Regions from separate parts of the Mesorhizobium sp. WSM4976 genome, predicted to be linked through region 2. Evidence: predicted binding sites of a transcription regulator. Region 2 holds the regulator's gene; each other region holds the start of a gene.

Region 1 (5,366 bases), on a different contig from region 2:
TTGGGCCGCATGGCATCAGGGTCAACGCCGTCTCGCCGGGCGCGGTGGTCTCGGAGGCGGAAGAGCGCGTCTTCGGCGACCGGCTGAAAGAATACAATGACTGGATTCTCGCGAACCAAAGCTTGAAGAAGCGCATCGAGCCCGAGAATGTCGCCGAGCTTGTGCTGTTCCTCGTCTCGCCGGCTTCCGACATGATCAGTGGCCAGAACATCGCCATAGACGGCGGCTGGTGACCACGGGCGGCGGCATGGAACTCGGCGACGGCCACGCCCGCCTCGTGCTGGCGCCTGAAGAGGGGGCCGCGATCGCCCGCTACGACGCGCTCGTTCCCGGCCGCGCGCCAATTCCATTGCTGAGGGCAGGGGACGGCACCGGTACTTCCGGCTGCCAGCTGCTCGTGCCTTGGTCGAACCGCATCTCCAGCGGCGGCTTCACCTTCGAGGGTCGTTTTCATGCGGTCGAGCCTAACTTCCCGGGCGAGCCGTTTCCGATCCATGGCGACGGTTTCCAGAAGCCGTGGCGGGTTGCCGCGCACGGCGCCACCGAGGCCGAGCTGGTGCTTGATGAAGGCGCGATCGGGCCTTACCGCTACCGGGCCTGCGTCACCTATGTGCTTCGCGACGGCGCGCTTGAGGCGCGCTTGACCGTGGAGAATCGCGCCGGCATCCGCCTGCCTTACGGCCTCGGTTTCCATCCGTGGTTCCCGCGTAACGCCAGGACGATGCTGCGAGCCCGCGCCGAGCGCGTGTGGCTGGAGGACGCGCGCCATTTGCCGACGGGCGTAGCCTCGGTCGCCGAGCATCCGTGGTGGGATTTCTCACAGGCTTCGCTTCTGCCGGCCGACTGGGTGAACAACGCCTTCGTCGGCTGGGACCGGCGCGCGGCAATCAGGCAGCCGGAGCAGGGGATTGTGCTTGAACTGAGCGCCTCGCCGGAGCTCGATGTCTACATCCTCTATTCGCCGTCGCCCGACGCCGGCTTCTTCTGCTTCGAGCCGGTCTCGCACCCGGTCGACGCGCATCATGGCGAGGGGCTGACGGTGCTCGACGATGGAGAGACGATCAGCGCGACGATGCGCCTGGACTGGGCAGTGGTGGAGACGGATTGAGAGCCCCTACAATTCCTTCTCCGCCAGTTCCCTGAACCCGCCCGGCACCGAGCGCGGGCCTTCCAGCGCCACCGTGCCGTAGCCCACCGCTTCCTTGCCGAAGCGCTGGCGAATCTTGTCGATGGCGCGGTCGGCGCCGAAGCGGGCGAGGCCCTTGCGGCTGCCGGGCTTCCGCTTCTCATCCATCAGGCCGAGCGGCAGTTCGAGCTGCAGCTCGGCATGCTCCTCCAGATGCGAGACGGAGATGGCGAGCAGCGAGATGTCCCGCTCGCCCGGATGGGCGGCCAGCACGCCGCGCACCAGCTCCTCGGCGATCTCGGCCAGCATCGCTGTCGCCTGGATCGGCTGCTCCAGCGTCACCGAGCGGGTGACGGCGCGCAGATCGGCGAAGCGTACACGCACCGTCACGGTGCGGCCGGGCCGGTCCTTGGCGCGCAGGCGGCACGCCACGCGGTCGGCCAGATGCAGCAGTGTCGGCACGAAGACGCGCGGCACTGCGGGCTTCCTGCCCAGCGCCGATTGCGCGCCGGCGGAAATCGCGCGGCGACGTGTCTCGAGTTTGCGCGGGTCGCGGTTCCAGGCGAGCGCGGCGAGCTTCCGGCCGGCGGCGTGGCCGATCAGCCGCTCCAGCGCGCCGCTATGGGTGCGCGCCAGCTGTCCAATCGTCTCGACGCCGATTTCGGCGAGCCTGGCCTTGGTCGCCGGGCCGACGCCCCACATCAGCGTGACGGGCAGGTCGTGCAGGAAGGCGAGCTCGGTGCCGGGCTCGACCACCACCAGCCCGTCGGGTTTGGCCACCTGCGAGGCGATCTTGGCGAGATGCTTTGTTTGCGCCACGCCGATCGAGATCGGCAGGCCGAGCTCGTGCTTCACGCGCTCTCGGATTTTCCGCGCGATCTCCTGCGGCGGCCCGAACAGATGCGTGCAGCCGGCGACATCGGCGAAGGCCTCATCGATCGAGATGCGCTCGACCACCGGCGTGAAATCGTCGAGCACCTCGATCGCGGCGTCGCCGAGGCGCTGGTACTCGGAAAAATGGCCGCCGACGAAGATGAGTTGCGGGCAGAGCTCGCGCGCCTTGCGGCCGGGCATGCCGCCGCGCACGCCAAACACCTTGGCTTCATAGGAAGCCGCCAGCACCACGCCGCCGCCGACGGCGATTGGCTTGCCGCGCAGCGACGGATCGAGCAATTGCTCGACCGAGGCGTAGAAGGCGTCGAGATCGGCGTGCAGAATGGTGGCGGCCGCAGCGGTGTTCGTGGCGGCCATCGCGCGCTCCCATGGCGGTTTGTGTGGCATTGCAGCATTAGCTGCATCTTTTGTAAGGGGAATTTTGAGAACATAAAGAGAACAAAAGGAGCTCTCTGTCAAGCCGCCACGCTTGGGCGTGCAAGTTTCCACAACCTGAAGCCACACCCGCGGCTAGACGGCAGCTTGCACGATCAACCTGGAGGAGATCGTGCAAGCCTGACAGGAATGCCGCCCACGGGGGCCTGTTATCCGCTGCCGAAAAATGGGGGTGACCGTGTATGCTATGCCGGCTTGGCGTATTGTTCGGCGCTCAACACCTCGATGCACTGGAACGGCTGGTTGCCCTCCACCCAGGCGTCATGGCCGGGCGGGATGGTGTAGGAAGTGCCGGCCTCGAAGGTTTTTTGCGTGCCGTCGGTCATCCGCACGGTGATCGATCCGGACACGACATAGCCGACATGCGAGACCTGGCAGCTGTCGGTCTTGACCACCGGCTTGACGCATTCGGACCACTTCCAGCCCGGCTGCATGTTCATCCGCCCCAGCGTGTAGCCCGGCAGCCGCACGATTTCGACACGCGTCTTGGCGGGCGCGCGGACCTCGTCGGGATTGTTGTGCGATTTGGAGTCGAGTTTCGTCACCTTCACTGCAACTTCGCCCATGGCGTCCTCCCACGTGAAGCGGAGCCTGACGCGATCGTCGGCGACCGCTGTCTCTTTCGTACACCTTATTATGAGGAGATGCTAATATAATCGAGCGCTCCCCGGCGCTGAAGATCTTTCGAAGATTTTTTGGCGCCTTATCGGAAGTTATTGCGGAACTCCGTCGCCAGTGCTTTCCTGCTCTCGCGCTGGCACGGCGGTGGTTGAGGGACCCATCCGTTTTTCGCCCGACAGGGAGAATTCGATGCAACCCTCGGCAACAATCAAGGCGATATCGTCGCGGCCTCGTGCATCCCCCATCAGCATCATGCCGAACCTGCTCCAGCGCTGGCCGAGCGCCGTGCCGGTGCGACATGGCCGGTGAGAGGGAGAAGCCTTTGGGCGGGGACAATAGACAACCACCAGGAGGAAACCATGCTTGATCAAGCCGTCAAAACCTATTCGCGTCCGCCGGTCATGGCCGCTCGCCGCGGACCGCCGGTGCTTCGCCAATGCTGCGACAGCTACATCTGTCCGGTCTGCACGCAGGTCGTCGAGCTGACGGATTATCGCCAGGTTCTTTGGCACCAGCAGCCCGGCCATCAGCCGATGGACCTCGAGGCCTGAAATCTACCGTGAATGGGAGGAACAACGGCTGGAGCGGCCGGTCAAAGGCGGAAGCGTCAGTCGGCCAAGTCTTCTCTCCTTTCGCCGATTTTCGATGACCGGGCAGCGGCAGCCGAAAGCTATTATTCAGGCCCTCGGGCGACGGTCCGGGGCCTCGCTCGGACTGAAGTCTCATGCGTCGAACGCAGAGGCCCGAGGCATCGATTTTCAGGCAACAACAGCGGCATCAATGCATTTGGCTAGCAAGCCGCCGGACAAAGTCCCTTCATCGGCGGTCGACCACGGAGTGCCCATCATTCCTGCGATGTGATGGGCACTCCTTTCCCTCTGGAGACCCATTTGGAGTTGCTGGCCGTGCAACCCGGCAGGATGATCGCGAACCTGTTTGCCGCGCTGCTCCTGGCGCTGTTGATCGGCGGCGTCTTCCTTCTCTTCGGCAGGCCGCTCTGGCCGCAACGCGATGCTCAGATGATAGTCCTTCTCCCAATCGACACCATGGCAACCGGGTCGGTGCGCAAGGCCTGTGTCGAGCCATGCCTGCCGGCCCGCTTCGACCTCAAGCTCGCGCCGGTGAGGCCGCATGGATGAAGCCGGCCTGGGAACCAGTCCGCGCCACACGCCGTTGACAGAGCGAAGGGATGGCCGCAGCGGAGGCCGCGATGGACAATTTCGAACTCATCGATCTTCTGTGCGTCATCGACGCATGCGTGAGCGACCGTTCCGCCGGACGCGTGGTGCCGATGTCGAGGGCCGTCGAGGAGCTGCGCGTCCTGACCGGCGACTTCGTCTCGTCGGACGAGGATGCGACCAATGCCTTGACGCAGGTCGCGCTCGAGCGCGGCTGCGCGGTGCTCTTCGACGAGCAACCCGGCGCCGACATCATCGCGTAGTTCGGCGCGGCGGCCGGGCAGCCGGTCGCGTCAGGGAGACCGGCCATCGCGGCCAAGCGCCGTTGCCGGCTCCCGTTTCACTTCACCAGGGTGATCATCCGGCCCGCATACATCTCCCGGTTCCCCAGTTCGGCGGTGCAGTCCGACTTCACCGCCGAGTTTCCGGTCATCGCCACGGTGTCGCCCACCAGCCGCAGGCAACTGCCCGCGGCGCTCATGTCCGAATTTCCGGTATAGGTGATGGCCGCGTCCGGAGCGTAGATGAAACCGCTGATCAGCGAGCCGGATCCGCCGTTCAGCGTCAGCGCCTGTGTGTTGCCATGCGCCTGGTAGATGGTGATGCCGGCATAGGGGCCGCTGGTGGGCGGCGAGAGGTTCACCTGCTCGTTGGCGTTGATGTAGAGCTGCGAGTTCTCCATCAGGAAGATCGTCACGCCCTGGCCGCTCAGGCTGCCGTTGCCGCCCGGCTTTATGACGACGTTACGCATTATGTAGGTGCCCGGATTGAGGGTGATCTGCCCAGACAGCGTCTTGTCGCAATAGGTGCCCGGCGAGAGCGTCACCGTCTTGCCGTTGGGTACCGGCAGGCAAAGCGTGTAGGCCGGGGGAACGACGTCGGCGAGCGGATCGAACGAGGCATACTGATTTTCAAGCGGCGCGCCGCAGGAAAGGTTGGCATTGGGCGGCGCCAAACCCTGCGTGCGGCCGACTGTCGAGACGCAGCCGGCGCTGACGACCGCCGAGCCGCCGCGATTGACGGAGTCGAGGGCGTCCGAATTGGCCGCGATGACGCAGCCTGCCATCGCCACATTGGTCGAGCCCTGCAGGTTGACCGCGTTGTCGGCATGC
Region 2 (5,366 bases):
TTTCCAGCTCGAGACCGAACGCGCCGCATCGAGCTTCGACAAGCCGGATGAACAGATCCGTCAGCGCGACGCTCTTCTCGCGCACGGCCGTCATGTCGACTTCGTCCCAGAGATCGAGCGCGCCTTTCAGCGCTCGCATCGACAACACTGGCTGCGTTCCGCACAGGAACCGCCGGATGCCCGTGCCGGCGGCGTAGCCCTGCTCGAACGCAAACGGCCGGGCATGGCCCCACCAGCCGCTGAGCGGCTGGCTGATATCGGGATGATGGCGGGTGGCGGCATAGATGAAGGCCGGCGCGCCCGGCCCGCCATTGAGATATTTATACGTGCAGCCGATGGCGAAATCGGCATTCGAGCCGTCGAGTTCCACCGGCAGGGCACCGGCCGTGTGGCAGAGGTCCCAGACGATCAGCGCACCGGCGTCATGGGCCTTGCGAGTCAGGGCCGCCATGTCGCGCAACCGGCCGGACTTGTAATTGACGTGGTTGACCAGGATGACCGCGACATGGTCGTCGATCAGGTCCTCGATCTTCGGCGCATCGACGCCTTCGAGCCGCAGCACCGTGCCGGGCCGCGTCGAGGCCACCCCTTCCGCCATGTAGAGGTCGGTCGGGAAGCTGTCGCCTTCGGCAACGATCACTGGGCGGCCGGGTCGCATTGCGAGCGCCGCATGCAGGACCTTGTAGATGTTGATCGAGGTGGTGTCGCATACGACCGTCTGGCCAGGCGCGGCGCCGATCAGACGTCCGAGCCGGTCGCCGAGTTTGACAGGCATGTCGAACCAGCCGGCGGTGTTCCAGGCGCGGATCAGGTCCTGCGCCCATTCCTGCTTCGCGGCCGTCTCGATCTCGTTGAAGACATTGATTGAAGCGGCGCCCAGTGAATTGCCGTCGAGGTATTTCACGCCATCCGGCAGGACGAAGCGATCGCGCAGGGCACGCAGCGGGTCCGCGGCATCCATTGCCTCGACCTCGGCAAGATCGGGAATTCTCCTCATTGTGCTGTCGCCTCCGTTTCGAACCAGGCCGCTGCATCCCCGGCGACCAGGGCGGTTGTCTCATCCCCGTCCGCGACACGGCAAGAACCTTCTGGCCTATGTCAGCTGGTCCATAGACGGCAAAGGCCGAGGACCGGAATCATCGCCAACGTTGGCATTTTGGGTTCGTTTCGTTCACGGTGCGGCACATGCACGGATGAACCGACGCGAACACCTCAGCGCTTCCGCGATGGTGTCGCGTCTCAATTTCAACATAAGGAGAATTGCAGAATCGAGCGGAATCAATGACACAGCCCCAGTTGCAGGCGGCCGGGCACCGCCGGATGCAACATTCTTTCGCCAGCCTTAAGAAATTCATTAAACTTTAAACGGTTGCGGAACACAACTGGAACAGATAGTGTTTGTTCTGGGTTTGTTTTTCTGATTCTGGTTTCGGAACCCGTGGGGGCCGCCAATGCTGACGCGCAAGCAACATGAACTCCTGATGTTCATCCATGAACGCCTGAAGGAGAGCGGGATCCCTCCATCCTTCGACGAGATGAAGGAAGCACTGGACCTGGCCTCGAAGTCCGGCATCCATCGGCTGATCACGGCGCTGGAAGAACGCGGTTTCATTCGCCGGCTACCGAACCGGGCGCGCGCGCTGGAAGTCCTGCGGCTGCCCGATTCGATCGCGCCGGGCCTGAATGCCGCGAAGAAGTTTTCGCCGAGCGTCATTCAAGGCGGTCAGGGCAATCTAAGTCGCCAGGTCAAGCCGGCAGCGCCGTCGCGTACGCCGACACCCAGCAACGACGACGACGCCGCTTCGGCCGTATCCATTCCGGTGATGGGCCGCATCGCCGCCGGTGTTCCGATCGATGCCATCCAACACCAGACGCATTCGATCTCGGTGCCGCCGGACATGATCATGGGTGGCGAGCATTATGCGCTGGAGGTCAAGGGTGACTCCATGATCGAGGCCGGCATCTTCGACGGCGACACCGTCATCATCCGTAACGCCAACACAGCGAGTCCGGGCGAGATCGTGGTGGCGCTGGTCGACGATGAGGAAGCAACGCTCAAGCGCTTCCGCCGCAAGGGCGCCTCCATCGCGCTGGAGGCTGCCAACCCGGCCTACGAGACCCGCATCTTCGGGCCGGATCGGGTCAAGGTGCAGGGCAAGCTCGTCGGGCTGATCAGGCGCTACTGATCCGGCTGCGAGGGCTTGGCCCTCTCAGGTTTTTCATATGGCGGCAGTCCCCGGGCCTCGCGCGTGTATCTGCGCTGCTCGTGCCAGGGCCGATATGGCTTTTCGACGGCATATTGGATGGCTGCTCGCGCGGTTGCCGATTGTGGATCGAAGAAGACGGCGGCGCTGCCGTCACGCGCCAGCTGGCGCTTGGTGACGACAAGCACACGCTGATCCCAGCAGGGATTGTAGGCCGTGGCATCGTTGATGACGATGAGGTCGGCAAAGCCGCAGGCAGGCCGTGCGCTGTCGCGGTTTTCGGCGAGCGCGACGATCGCACCGGACGGATGCCGGCCAATGCAGAGGTCGCCGGTGCAATAGAAGGGTGAGCCGGGCGGCAGGTCGACCGGGTCGGCGATATCGAGAGCGTCTTTGGCGAATTCTCTGGCGACACAATTTCCTCGGCCTTCAGCGCCCGCTTCCAATTGTCGGTCGTGAACTCGTTCGAGCGTTCGCGGTTGACGGCAAGCTCGCCGCCGCCGATCGGCATCGCCACCAGATGCGCGTCCTCGGAAATGAGGACATCCGGCGTGCGCACATGTGGGATCGCCAGCATTGCGGCGAGAGCAATGGGAACAGCGGCAAGCCTCAGCCAGGTGGTGGCCATGGTCGCGATGACGAGCGCGATCGTCGCCAGCAGCACCGACTGGATCGAGATCAATCCCACGGCATCGACCGGCGAGCGCTCGGAGATCCATGCCGAAATGGCGATCATCGCCGTCAGGCCCTTGCCCATCACATAGAGGAAGGGGCCGTCGAAGCCGAACGGCATGGCGAGCGCGCTCAACACGGCGAACGGCATGACGACCAGCGAGACGATCGGCATGACCGCCAGATTGGCGAGCAGGCTGAGCGGCGACACGCGCTGAAAATGCCAGATCGCAAACAGCAAGGTCGCGCTGCCCGCGATGAGCGAGGTCACGGCGGCGCCGCCCACGCCAACCGCCAGTTTTCGCGACAGGAACCTCAGGAACGAACGCTTTGCCGGCGGCACGGTCATTTTGCCGGCCCGATAATCGGCAAAGCCGGCATAGGCGCCGACCAGGGCCGCGGTGGCTGCGAAGGACATCTGGAAGCTCGGCCCGACCACTTCATGTGGCGACACAAGGATGACGGCAATCGCCGAGATCGCCAGGTTGCGCATCGTCAGCGCCGCGCGGTCGAAGAGCACGGCGATCAGCATCACGGCAAGCATGATGAAGCTCCGTTCGGCCGCCACCACGATGCCGGAGATGACGAGGTAAGCGGCGATCGAGGAAAGCGCGATCGCCGCGGCATATTTCTTCACCGGCCGGCGTGACGAGAAATCCGGAAACAGCGCGAAGGCGCCGCGCAGCAGGAACATGATCGTGCCGGCGACCAGCGCCATGTGCAGGCCGGAGATCGAGATGATGTGATAGATGCCGGTGCGCCGCATCGACTCGTTGATCTCTTCCGGAATGCCGGCTCGCACGCCGACGATCAGCGCCGCGGCAATCTCGCCTTCGAACCCTCCGATGCTGCTCCGGATGTGATCGGCAATCCCTTCGCGCGCGTTTTCTATGGCCGACATAACGCGCGCGCCGAATGGCACCGCCGTTGGCGCAGATGGAGTCGGCGCAATCAGCTTTGGATCGCCCAGGAAAAAGCCGCTGCCGCCAATGCCGCTAAAGTAGCTGTCGAAGGAAAAATCGTAACTATCCGGCCGAACCGGACCGGTCGGCGGCAGCAGTTTGGCATAGCCGGTCAGCATCGACCCGGCCGTCATGCCGGGCGGGATCCTGCGCGCCGAAACCCTTACGCGGCTCGGCGCGTAGCGCAGCGTAGGATGCTCCGTGGACACGAGATCGATGGTCAGCCGCACACGGCCGTTGGCCATCGCCTCGGCGACGACGAGGCGACCCGTCAGCCGTGTCTGGATCTCGGACCCCAGCATCGGGGTCGCCATCCGCCAGGTCTCCACCTTGGCCGCGAGAAAGCCGAGCGCGCATAAAAGCGATGCCATGAAGAAAAGGTGCGTTCTCTGCCAGGAGCGCGACACCGCTGCGCAGAGAGCCACCAGGGCCACCGCCGCCAGCGGCCTGTAGAGGTCCGGCTCGGTGTTCAGGGAGAAGTAATAGATCACGCCGGCGGCCAGGAACACCGGAACCAGCAGGAAGCCGACGCCCCGGTCGAGCTCCGTCTCCATGGCGACGGCGATGCCTCGGCGCAATGCGGGGAGCGAGGCGCGGCCGAGCTGTCTGCGGATTCGGCCGATCGTTGCTGTTGGGGAGACCGGCAGTACTGCGCGGTCGCCATCAGGCAGACCCTCGGCTGGTGCGCGCGGCTGAGGAAGCTGGACGGGCGGCGCCTCTTGGGGCGCGGCATGGGCAAACATCAGGCGCTCGCTGACGCCAGCTGTCGTCCCCTCGCCCTCCTCCGCACCCCGGCCACGTCCAGCCATCGGGTCTGCCCCTTGCGCCCCAGACCGCCTATGGTACATGAACGCCGACTGCGCGAAAGCCCGCGCGTGATATGCCCCTTTCAGCGCTTCTTCGAGAGCTCCATGTCCGACAAGGTTGTCACCCGTTTTGCCCCCTCGCCCACAGGCTACCTGCATATTGGCGGGGCGCGCACGGCGCTGTTCAACTGGCTCTATGCCAAGCACACCGGCGGCACGATGCTGCTGCGTATCGAGGACACCGATCGCGAGCGCTCCACCGAAGCCGCCACGGCCGCCATTCTCGACGGATTGACCTGGCTTGGCCTTTCCTGGGATGGCGACGCCGTCTCCCAATTCGAGCGCGCCCCGCGCCATCGCGAGGTGGCCGAGGAGCTGGTGCGCCTGGGCAAGGCCTATTACAGCTATGAGACACCCGCGGAGCTGGAGGCGATGCGCGAGGCAGCTAGAGCCAAGGGCCTGCCGCCGCGTTACAACGGCCAGTGGCGCGACCGCGATCCATCCGAGGCACCGGCAGGTGTCAAAGGCGCGATCCGCATCAAGGCGCCGACCGAGGGAGAGACGATCGTGCATGACCGCGTGCAGGGCGAGGTGCGCTTTCCCAACAAGGATCTCGACGACTTCATAATCCTGCGCTCGGACGGTAACCCCACCTACATGCATGCCGTCGTAGTCGACGACCACGATATGGGCGTCACCCACATCATCCGCGGCGACGATCA
Region 3 (5,366 bases), on a different contig from region 2:
GCATAACCCAGAGGTGCAAAAGCACCTCCAACGGGCGTTTGAGGTGATAGAGCACGATGAGGCTATCGAGAATTTCGGGGTCACCCCCAAAATCGATGACCCTCAACCGCTTGTCCAAATTCCTCGCGACGAGTTCGCCCGGCTCGCCTCCGGTCCAGACCTAATCGAGGGGGACGGATCAAAGCGTCGCTCGCGCAAAGAGAATGCTCGCTTAGTCATCCTCAAGGCATGGCTCAAAGGTGGAAAACGGAAATGGTCATTCGAGTGGAATGGCGTGCCGCTTTCGGCCCCTATCGCTGACTTGGGTTTCCAAGGGCGCCTTGACAGACACGAGCAACTAATCGGCAACGGCGACGCTATGGACGTGGTTCTTGAGTACTACCAGGATTTTGACGAATCGATCGGAACGTGGGTCAATGACCAGCATTCTTTCGTCGTGTCGACCGTGGTAGAGTATCTTTCGCGTGGCGGCGCACAGGGACAGATACTGAATGGCTCATAATCCCGAAAAGCGGTTCGACCGACTTTTAAGGGCGATGGCGACCAAGCCACCGCTCACGGTCCCGGGCGCGGGAACGATTGCAGCAAAAGGTCAAGCATCAAGTGCGGATGCTTCCGCAGGTTCTGCCGGAACTCGAACTCCCAAAGGTAGCTCTGCAACCACTTCTCCGAAACGGCCACGTAAGTCCCGCGCATAGAGCGCTTAACGTGCGACCAGAACGCTTCGATGTTGTTGGTGTGGACTGCACCGTTCACGTACTCGCCGGCACTGTGGTTGACGGTGCCATGAAGATAGCCAATCTCTGACAGTTCGCGGAACGCGCCAGCCTCATCGGTGGCGATGCGAGAGCCGGGCTTAACCCAAGCGAAGATCGCCGGCATGACATGCTTGCGGCCACGGCCCGGCAGGATGCGGGTGATAACCTCACCGCCCCGTTCGATGGCACCGAAAACGACCGTCTTGTCGTCCTCGCCCATCTTGTCCTTGCCGCCGTAAAACATCTTGTCGGCTTCAACGATGCCGCCGTCCTTGCCACCAAGCGGAGTGTCACCGTCAACGTAGCCCATGTACTGGCGGATCAGATTGCACATGCGCCAAGCGGTCTTGTAGGTCACGCCGATAGTGCGCTGGACTTCCTTAGCCGACACGCCGTTGCGGGACGCGCAGAACAGGAACATGACGGTGTACCAGTCGCGCAAGGACGTGCGCGTGGCTTCAAACGGCGTGCCAGCGGTCGGATAGACCTGATTGCCGCAGAACTGGCATTCGTAGCAACGGCGAGCCTTCACGCGGTGGAAGCCAGCTTCCTTGCCGCACTTGGCGCAAACGTGCCGCTTGCCGTACCGCGTCGCCATGAGGTGATCGAGGCACGAATCATCGGTCGGGAACCGTTCGAGGAACGATTTGAGGGTTTCGGGTTTAGGGGTCGTGCTCATGCGACAACATATAGCACTTCATGCTACATGTTTCAAGGGGATACATCTGCCCTATCCCTGGTGAGACAAAAATAGAACAAATCCAGATATTGATTGTGTTTCAGATATTTGCCGCCTCTTGCCAAATGAGAACAAAAAAGGTACAAAACAGCAGGGATCACGGATTGTCCGGCCTTCATTGACGACCAAGGGGTGATGTATCATGGCTCAGAATACTTTGCGGCTTGTAGAGGATAAGGCAGTGGACAAATCAAAGGCTCTGGATGCGGCGCTGTCGCAAATCGAGCGCGCTTTCGGCAAGGGCTCGATTATGCGGCTCGGCGCCAACGAGCAGGCGGTCGAGATCGAAACCGTACCGACCGGCTCGCTCGGCCTCGATATCGCGCTCGGCGTAGGTGGCCTGCCGCGCGGCCGTATCGTCGAGATCTACGGCCCGGAAAGCTCGGGCAAGACGACGCTGGCGCTGCACACGGTTGCGGAAGCGCAGAAGAAGGGCGGCATCTGCGCCTTCGTCGATGCCGAGCACGCGCTCGATCCGGTCTATGCCCGCAAGCTCGGCGTTGACCTAGAAAACCTGCTGATCTCGCAGCCCGATACCGGCGAGCAGGCGCTGGAAATCTGCGACACGCTGGTGCGTTCGGGTGCCATCGACGTTCTGGTGGTCGATTCGGTCGCGGCACTGACGCCGCGCGCTGAGATCGAGGGCGAGATGGGCGACGCGCTGCCGGGTCTCCAGGCTCGTCTGATGAGCCAGGCGCTGCGCAAGCTGACTGCCTCTATCTCGCGCTCCAACACCATGGTCATCTTCATCAACCAGATTCGCATGAAGATCGGCGTCATGTTCGGCTCGCCAGAGACCACGACCGGCGGCAATGCGCTGAAATTCTACGCCTCGGTGCGCCTCGACATCCGCCGCATCGGCTCGGTCAAGGACCGCGACGAGGTCGTCGGCAACCAGACCCGTGTCAAGGTGGTCAAGAACAAGCTGGCTCCGCCCTTCAAGGTGGTGGAGTTCGACATCATGTATGGCGAAGGCGTGTCGAAGACCGGCGAGCTTGTCGATCTCGGGGTCAAGGCCGGCGTGGTCGAGAAGTCGGGCGCCTGGTTCTCCTATAATTCGCAGCGTCTCGGCCAGGGTCGAGAGAACGCAAAATTGTTCCTGCGCGACAATCCCGACACGGCACGCGAGATCGAGATGGCGCTTCGGCAGAATGCAGGGCTGATCGCCGAGAAATTCCTCGAGAATGGCGGCTCCGAAGGCGGGGACGACGGTTTCGGGGACGAAGCCGGTGCCATGTAGTCCGGTTCCAGGAAGTTCGCGCAGCGGTTTCCTGTTCTGGATTGTGCGAAAGCAATTCGTCGGCTTAGCCGGAGTTCGGCCACAATCCTGGTTTATTTGGTTATGCTTATGTAATTGAGTTCTTAAGTAATGCGTACCCCGAGCCGCCGGCCTTCGCGCCGGCGGTTTTGCGTTTCGGGTAGCGTCGAGCGGCCGACGGAATTGGCCTAAAGCGCGTCGCGATGTTTCAGATTCGCTCCATGCGCTTTAGGTCTTTGGTTTTACGCATGTCTTTATCCCCGAAACCGGTTCCCACTTTCGGGAGACGTGCTTTAACTCCGTGTTTCTGGACAGGCTCAAGAGCTATCGCTAAAAGGCCCATCTATCTCTGAAATATCAGAGCCCATTTGCCGCCGGCCGGGCCGGCGGTTCTTGCGAAAAAGGCAGTGTGCAATGAGTGGCGTGAACGACATCCGGTCGACATTCCTCGACTACTTCCGCAAGGAGGGCCACGAGATCGTCGCCTCCAGTCCGCTGGTGCCACGCAACGATCCCACGCTGATGTTCACCAACGCCGGCATGGTGCAGTTCAAGAACGTCTTCACCGGCCTGGAGAAGCGACCTTATTCGCGCGCCGCGACCGCGCAGAAGAGCGTGCGCGCCGGCGGCAAGCACAATGACCTCGACAATGTCGGCTACACCGCGCGCCATCTCACCTTCTTCGAGATGCTCGGCAATTTCTCGTTCGGCGACTATTTCAAGGAGCGCGCGATCGAGCTTGCCTGGAACTTGATCACCAAGGGTTTTGGGCTCAAGAAGGACAAGCTGCTTGTCACCGTCTATCACACCGACGATGAGGCGGCCGGGTACTGGAAGAAGATCGCCGGCTTCTCCGATGACCGCATCATCCGCATTCCGACCTCGGACAATTTCTGGGCGATGGGCGACACCGGCCCGTGTGGTCCCTGCTCGGAAATCTTCATCGACCGCGGCGAGCATATCTGGGGCGGACCGCCCGGCAGCCCGGAGGAGGATGGCGACCGGTTCCTGGAATTCTGGAACCTGGTGTTCATGCAGTACGAACAGGTCACCAGAGAGGAGCGCATCGACCTGCCGCGCCCCTCGATCGACACCGGCATGGGCCTGGAGCGCATGGCCTCCATCCTGCAGGGCGTCGAAAGCGTCTTCGACACCGATCTGTTCAAGCATCTGATCGATGCGGCGTCCTCCGCGCTCGGCCAAGGGCCGAACCAGGAGAACGTGGCGTCGTATCGGGTTATCGCGGATCACCTGCGCTCGTCCTCCTTCCTTGTGGCGGATGGCGTGCTGCCCTCCAACGAAGGCCGAGGCTATGTGCTGCGCCGCATCATGCGCCGCGCCATGCGCCACGCGCAGCTGCTTGGCGCCAAGGAGCCGCTGATGTGGCAGTTGGTGCCGGCGCTGGTGCGTGAGATGGGCCAGGCCTATCCCGAGCTGGTGCGTGGCGAGGCGCTGATCGCCGAGACGCTGAAGCTCGAGGAAACACGTTTCCGCAAGACGCTGGTGCGCGGCCTCGGCCTGCTTTCGGACGCGACCGAGACGCTCAAGGCCGGCGACATGCTGGACGGCGAGACGGCCTTCAAGCTTTACGACACCTACGGCTTCCCGCTCGATCTGACGCAGGACGCGCTGCGCCAGCGCAGCATCTCGGTCGATATCGCCGGTTTCACCAACGCGATGGAGCGGCAGAAGGCCGAGGCGCGCGCGCATTGGGCGGGCTCGGGCGAGGCCGCGACCGAAACGGTCTGGTTCTCGGTGCGCGAAAAGACCGGCGCAACCGAATTCCTCGGCTACGAGACTGAAGCTGCGGAAGGCATCGTCCAGGCGCTGGTCAAGGACGGCAAGACCATAGACAGTGCCTCTCAGGGCGACGCGGTCGCCGTGGTCGTCAACCAGACGCCGTTCTACGGCGAATCCGGCGGCCAGATGGGCGACACCGGCGTCATCTCCGGCGACGGCTTCTCGATCGAGATTTCCGACACGCAGAAGAAGGCGGATGGCCTGTTCGTTCACATCGGCAAGGTGGTGAGCGGTACGGTGAAGACGGGCGCCGCCGTCGAGCTGAAGGTCGACCACGCCCGCCGCTCGAAGCTGCGCGCCAATCATTCCGCGACGCATCTGATTCACGAGGCGCTGCGCGAGGTGCTGGGCACCCATGTGGCGCAGAAGGGTTCGCTGGTCGCGCCCGACCGCCTGCGCTTCGACATCTCCCACAACAAGCCGATCTCGCCTGATGACCTCGAGGAGGTCGAGCGCATGGCAAACGAGATTGTCGTGCAGAACAGCCCGGTGACGACGCGGCTGATGTCGGTCGACGACGCGATCGCCGAGGGCGCCATGGCGCTGTTCGGCGAGAAATATGGCGACGAGGTGCGCGTCGTGTCGATGGGCACCGGCCTGCATGGCGCCAAGGCCAATCGCCCCTATTCCGTCGAGCTTTGCGGCGGCACGCATGTCCGCTCGACCGGCGACATCGGCCTGGTGCGCATCCTCTCGGACAGCGCAGTGGCGGCTGGCGTGCGCCGCATCGAGGCGCTGACCGGCGAGGCGGCGCGCAAGCATCTGGACGAGCAGGACAGGCGCCTGAAAGCCGCGGCGGCGACCTTGAAAA

The links. Region 2 encodes LexA, which represses DNA repair genes until DNA is damaged. Its sites were predicted from a motif close to TGTTCNNNNTGTGTTCNG; they were not measured.
Region 1: the regulator LexA is predicted to act here: its motif matches at 2,444-2,461, upstream of dinB (DNA polymerase IV).
Region 3: the regulator LexA is predicted to act here: its motif matches at 1,565-1,582, upstream of recA (recombinase RecA).

What each region holds. Positions count from the first base shown of each region.
Region 1 is NZ_JARTVT010000033.1:41,443-46,808, forward strand. It holds gene P9272_RS30530 (SDR family oxidoreductase) at 1-233, shown strand, start outside; gene P9272_RS30535 (aldose 1-epimerase) at 230-1,108, shown strand; gene dinB (DNA polymerase IV) at 1,115-2,377, opposite strand; gene P9272_RS30545 (cupin domain-containing protein) at 2,641-3,021, opposite strand; gene P9272_RS30550 (hypothetical protein) at 3,436-3,627, shown strand; gene P9272_RS30555 (polymerase) at 3,967-4,215, shown strand; gene P9272_RS30560 (hypothetical protein) at 4,287-4,517, shown strand; gene P9272_RS30565 (pilus assembly protein) at 4,595-5,366, opposite strand, start outside.
Region 2 is NZ_JARTVT010000032.1:47,486-52,851, reverse strand. It holds gene kynU (kynureninase) at 1-997, opposite strand, end outside; gene lexA (transcriptional repressor LexA) at 1,452-2,186, shown strand; partial or broken gene P9272_RS30210 (ComEC/Rec2 family competence protein) at 2,180-4,647, opposite strand; gene gltX (glutamate--tRNA ligase) at 4,750-5,366, shown strand, end outside.
Region 3 is NZ_JARTVT010000010.1:194,356-199,721, reverse strand. It holds gene P9272_RS14645 (hypothetical protein) at 1-502, shown strand, start outside; gene P9272_RS14640 (IS1595 family transposase) at 556-1,437, opposite strand; gene recA (recombinase RecA) at 1,640-2,737, shown strand; gene alaS (alanine--tRNA ligase) at 3,170-5,366, shown strand, end outside.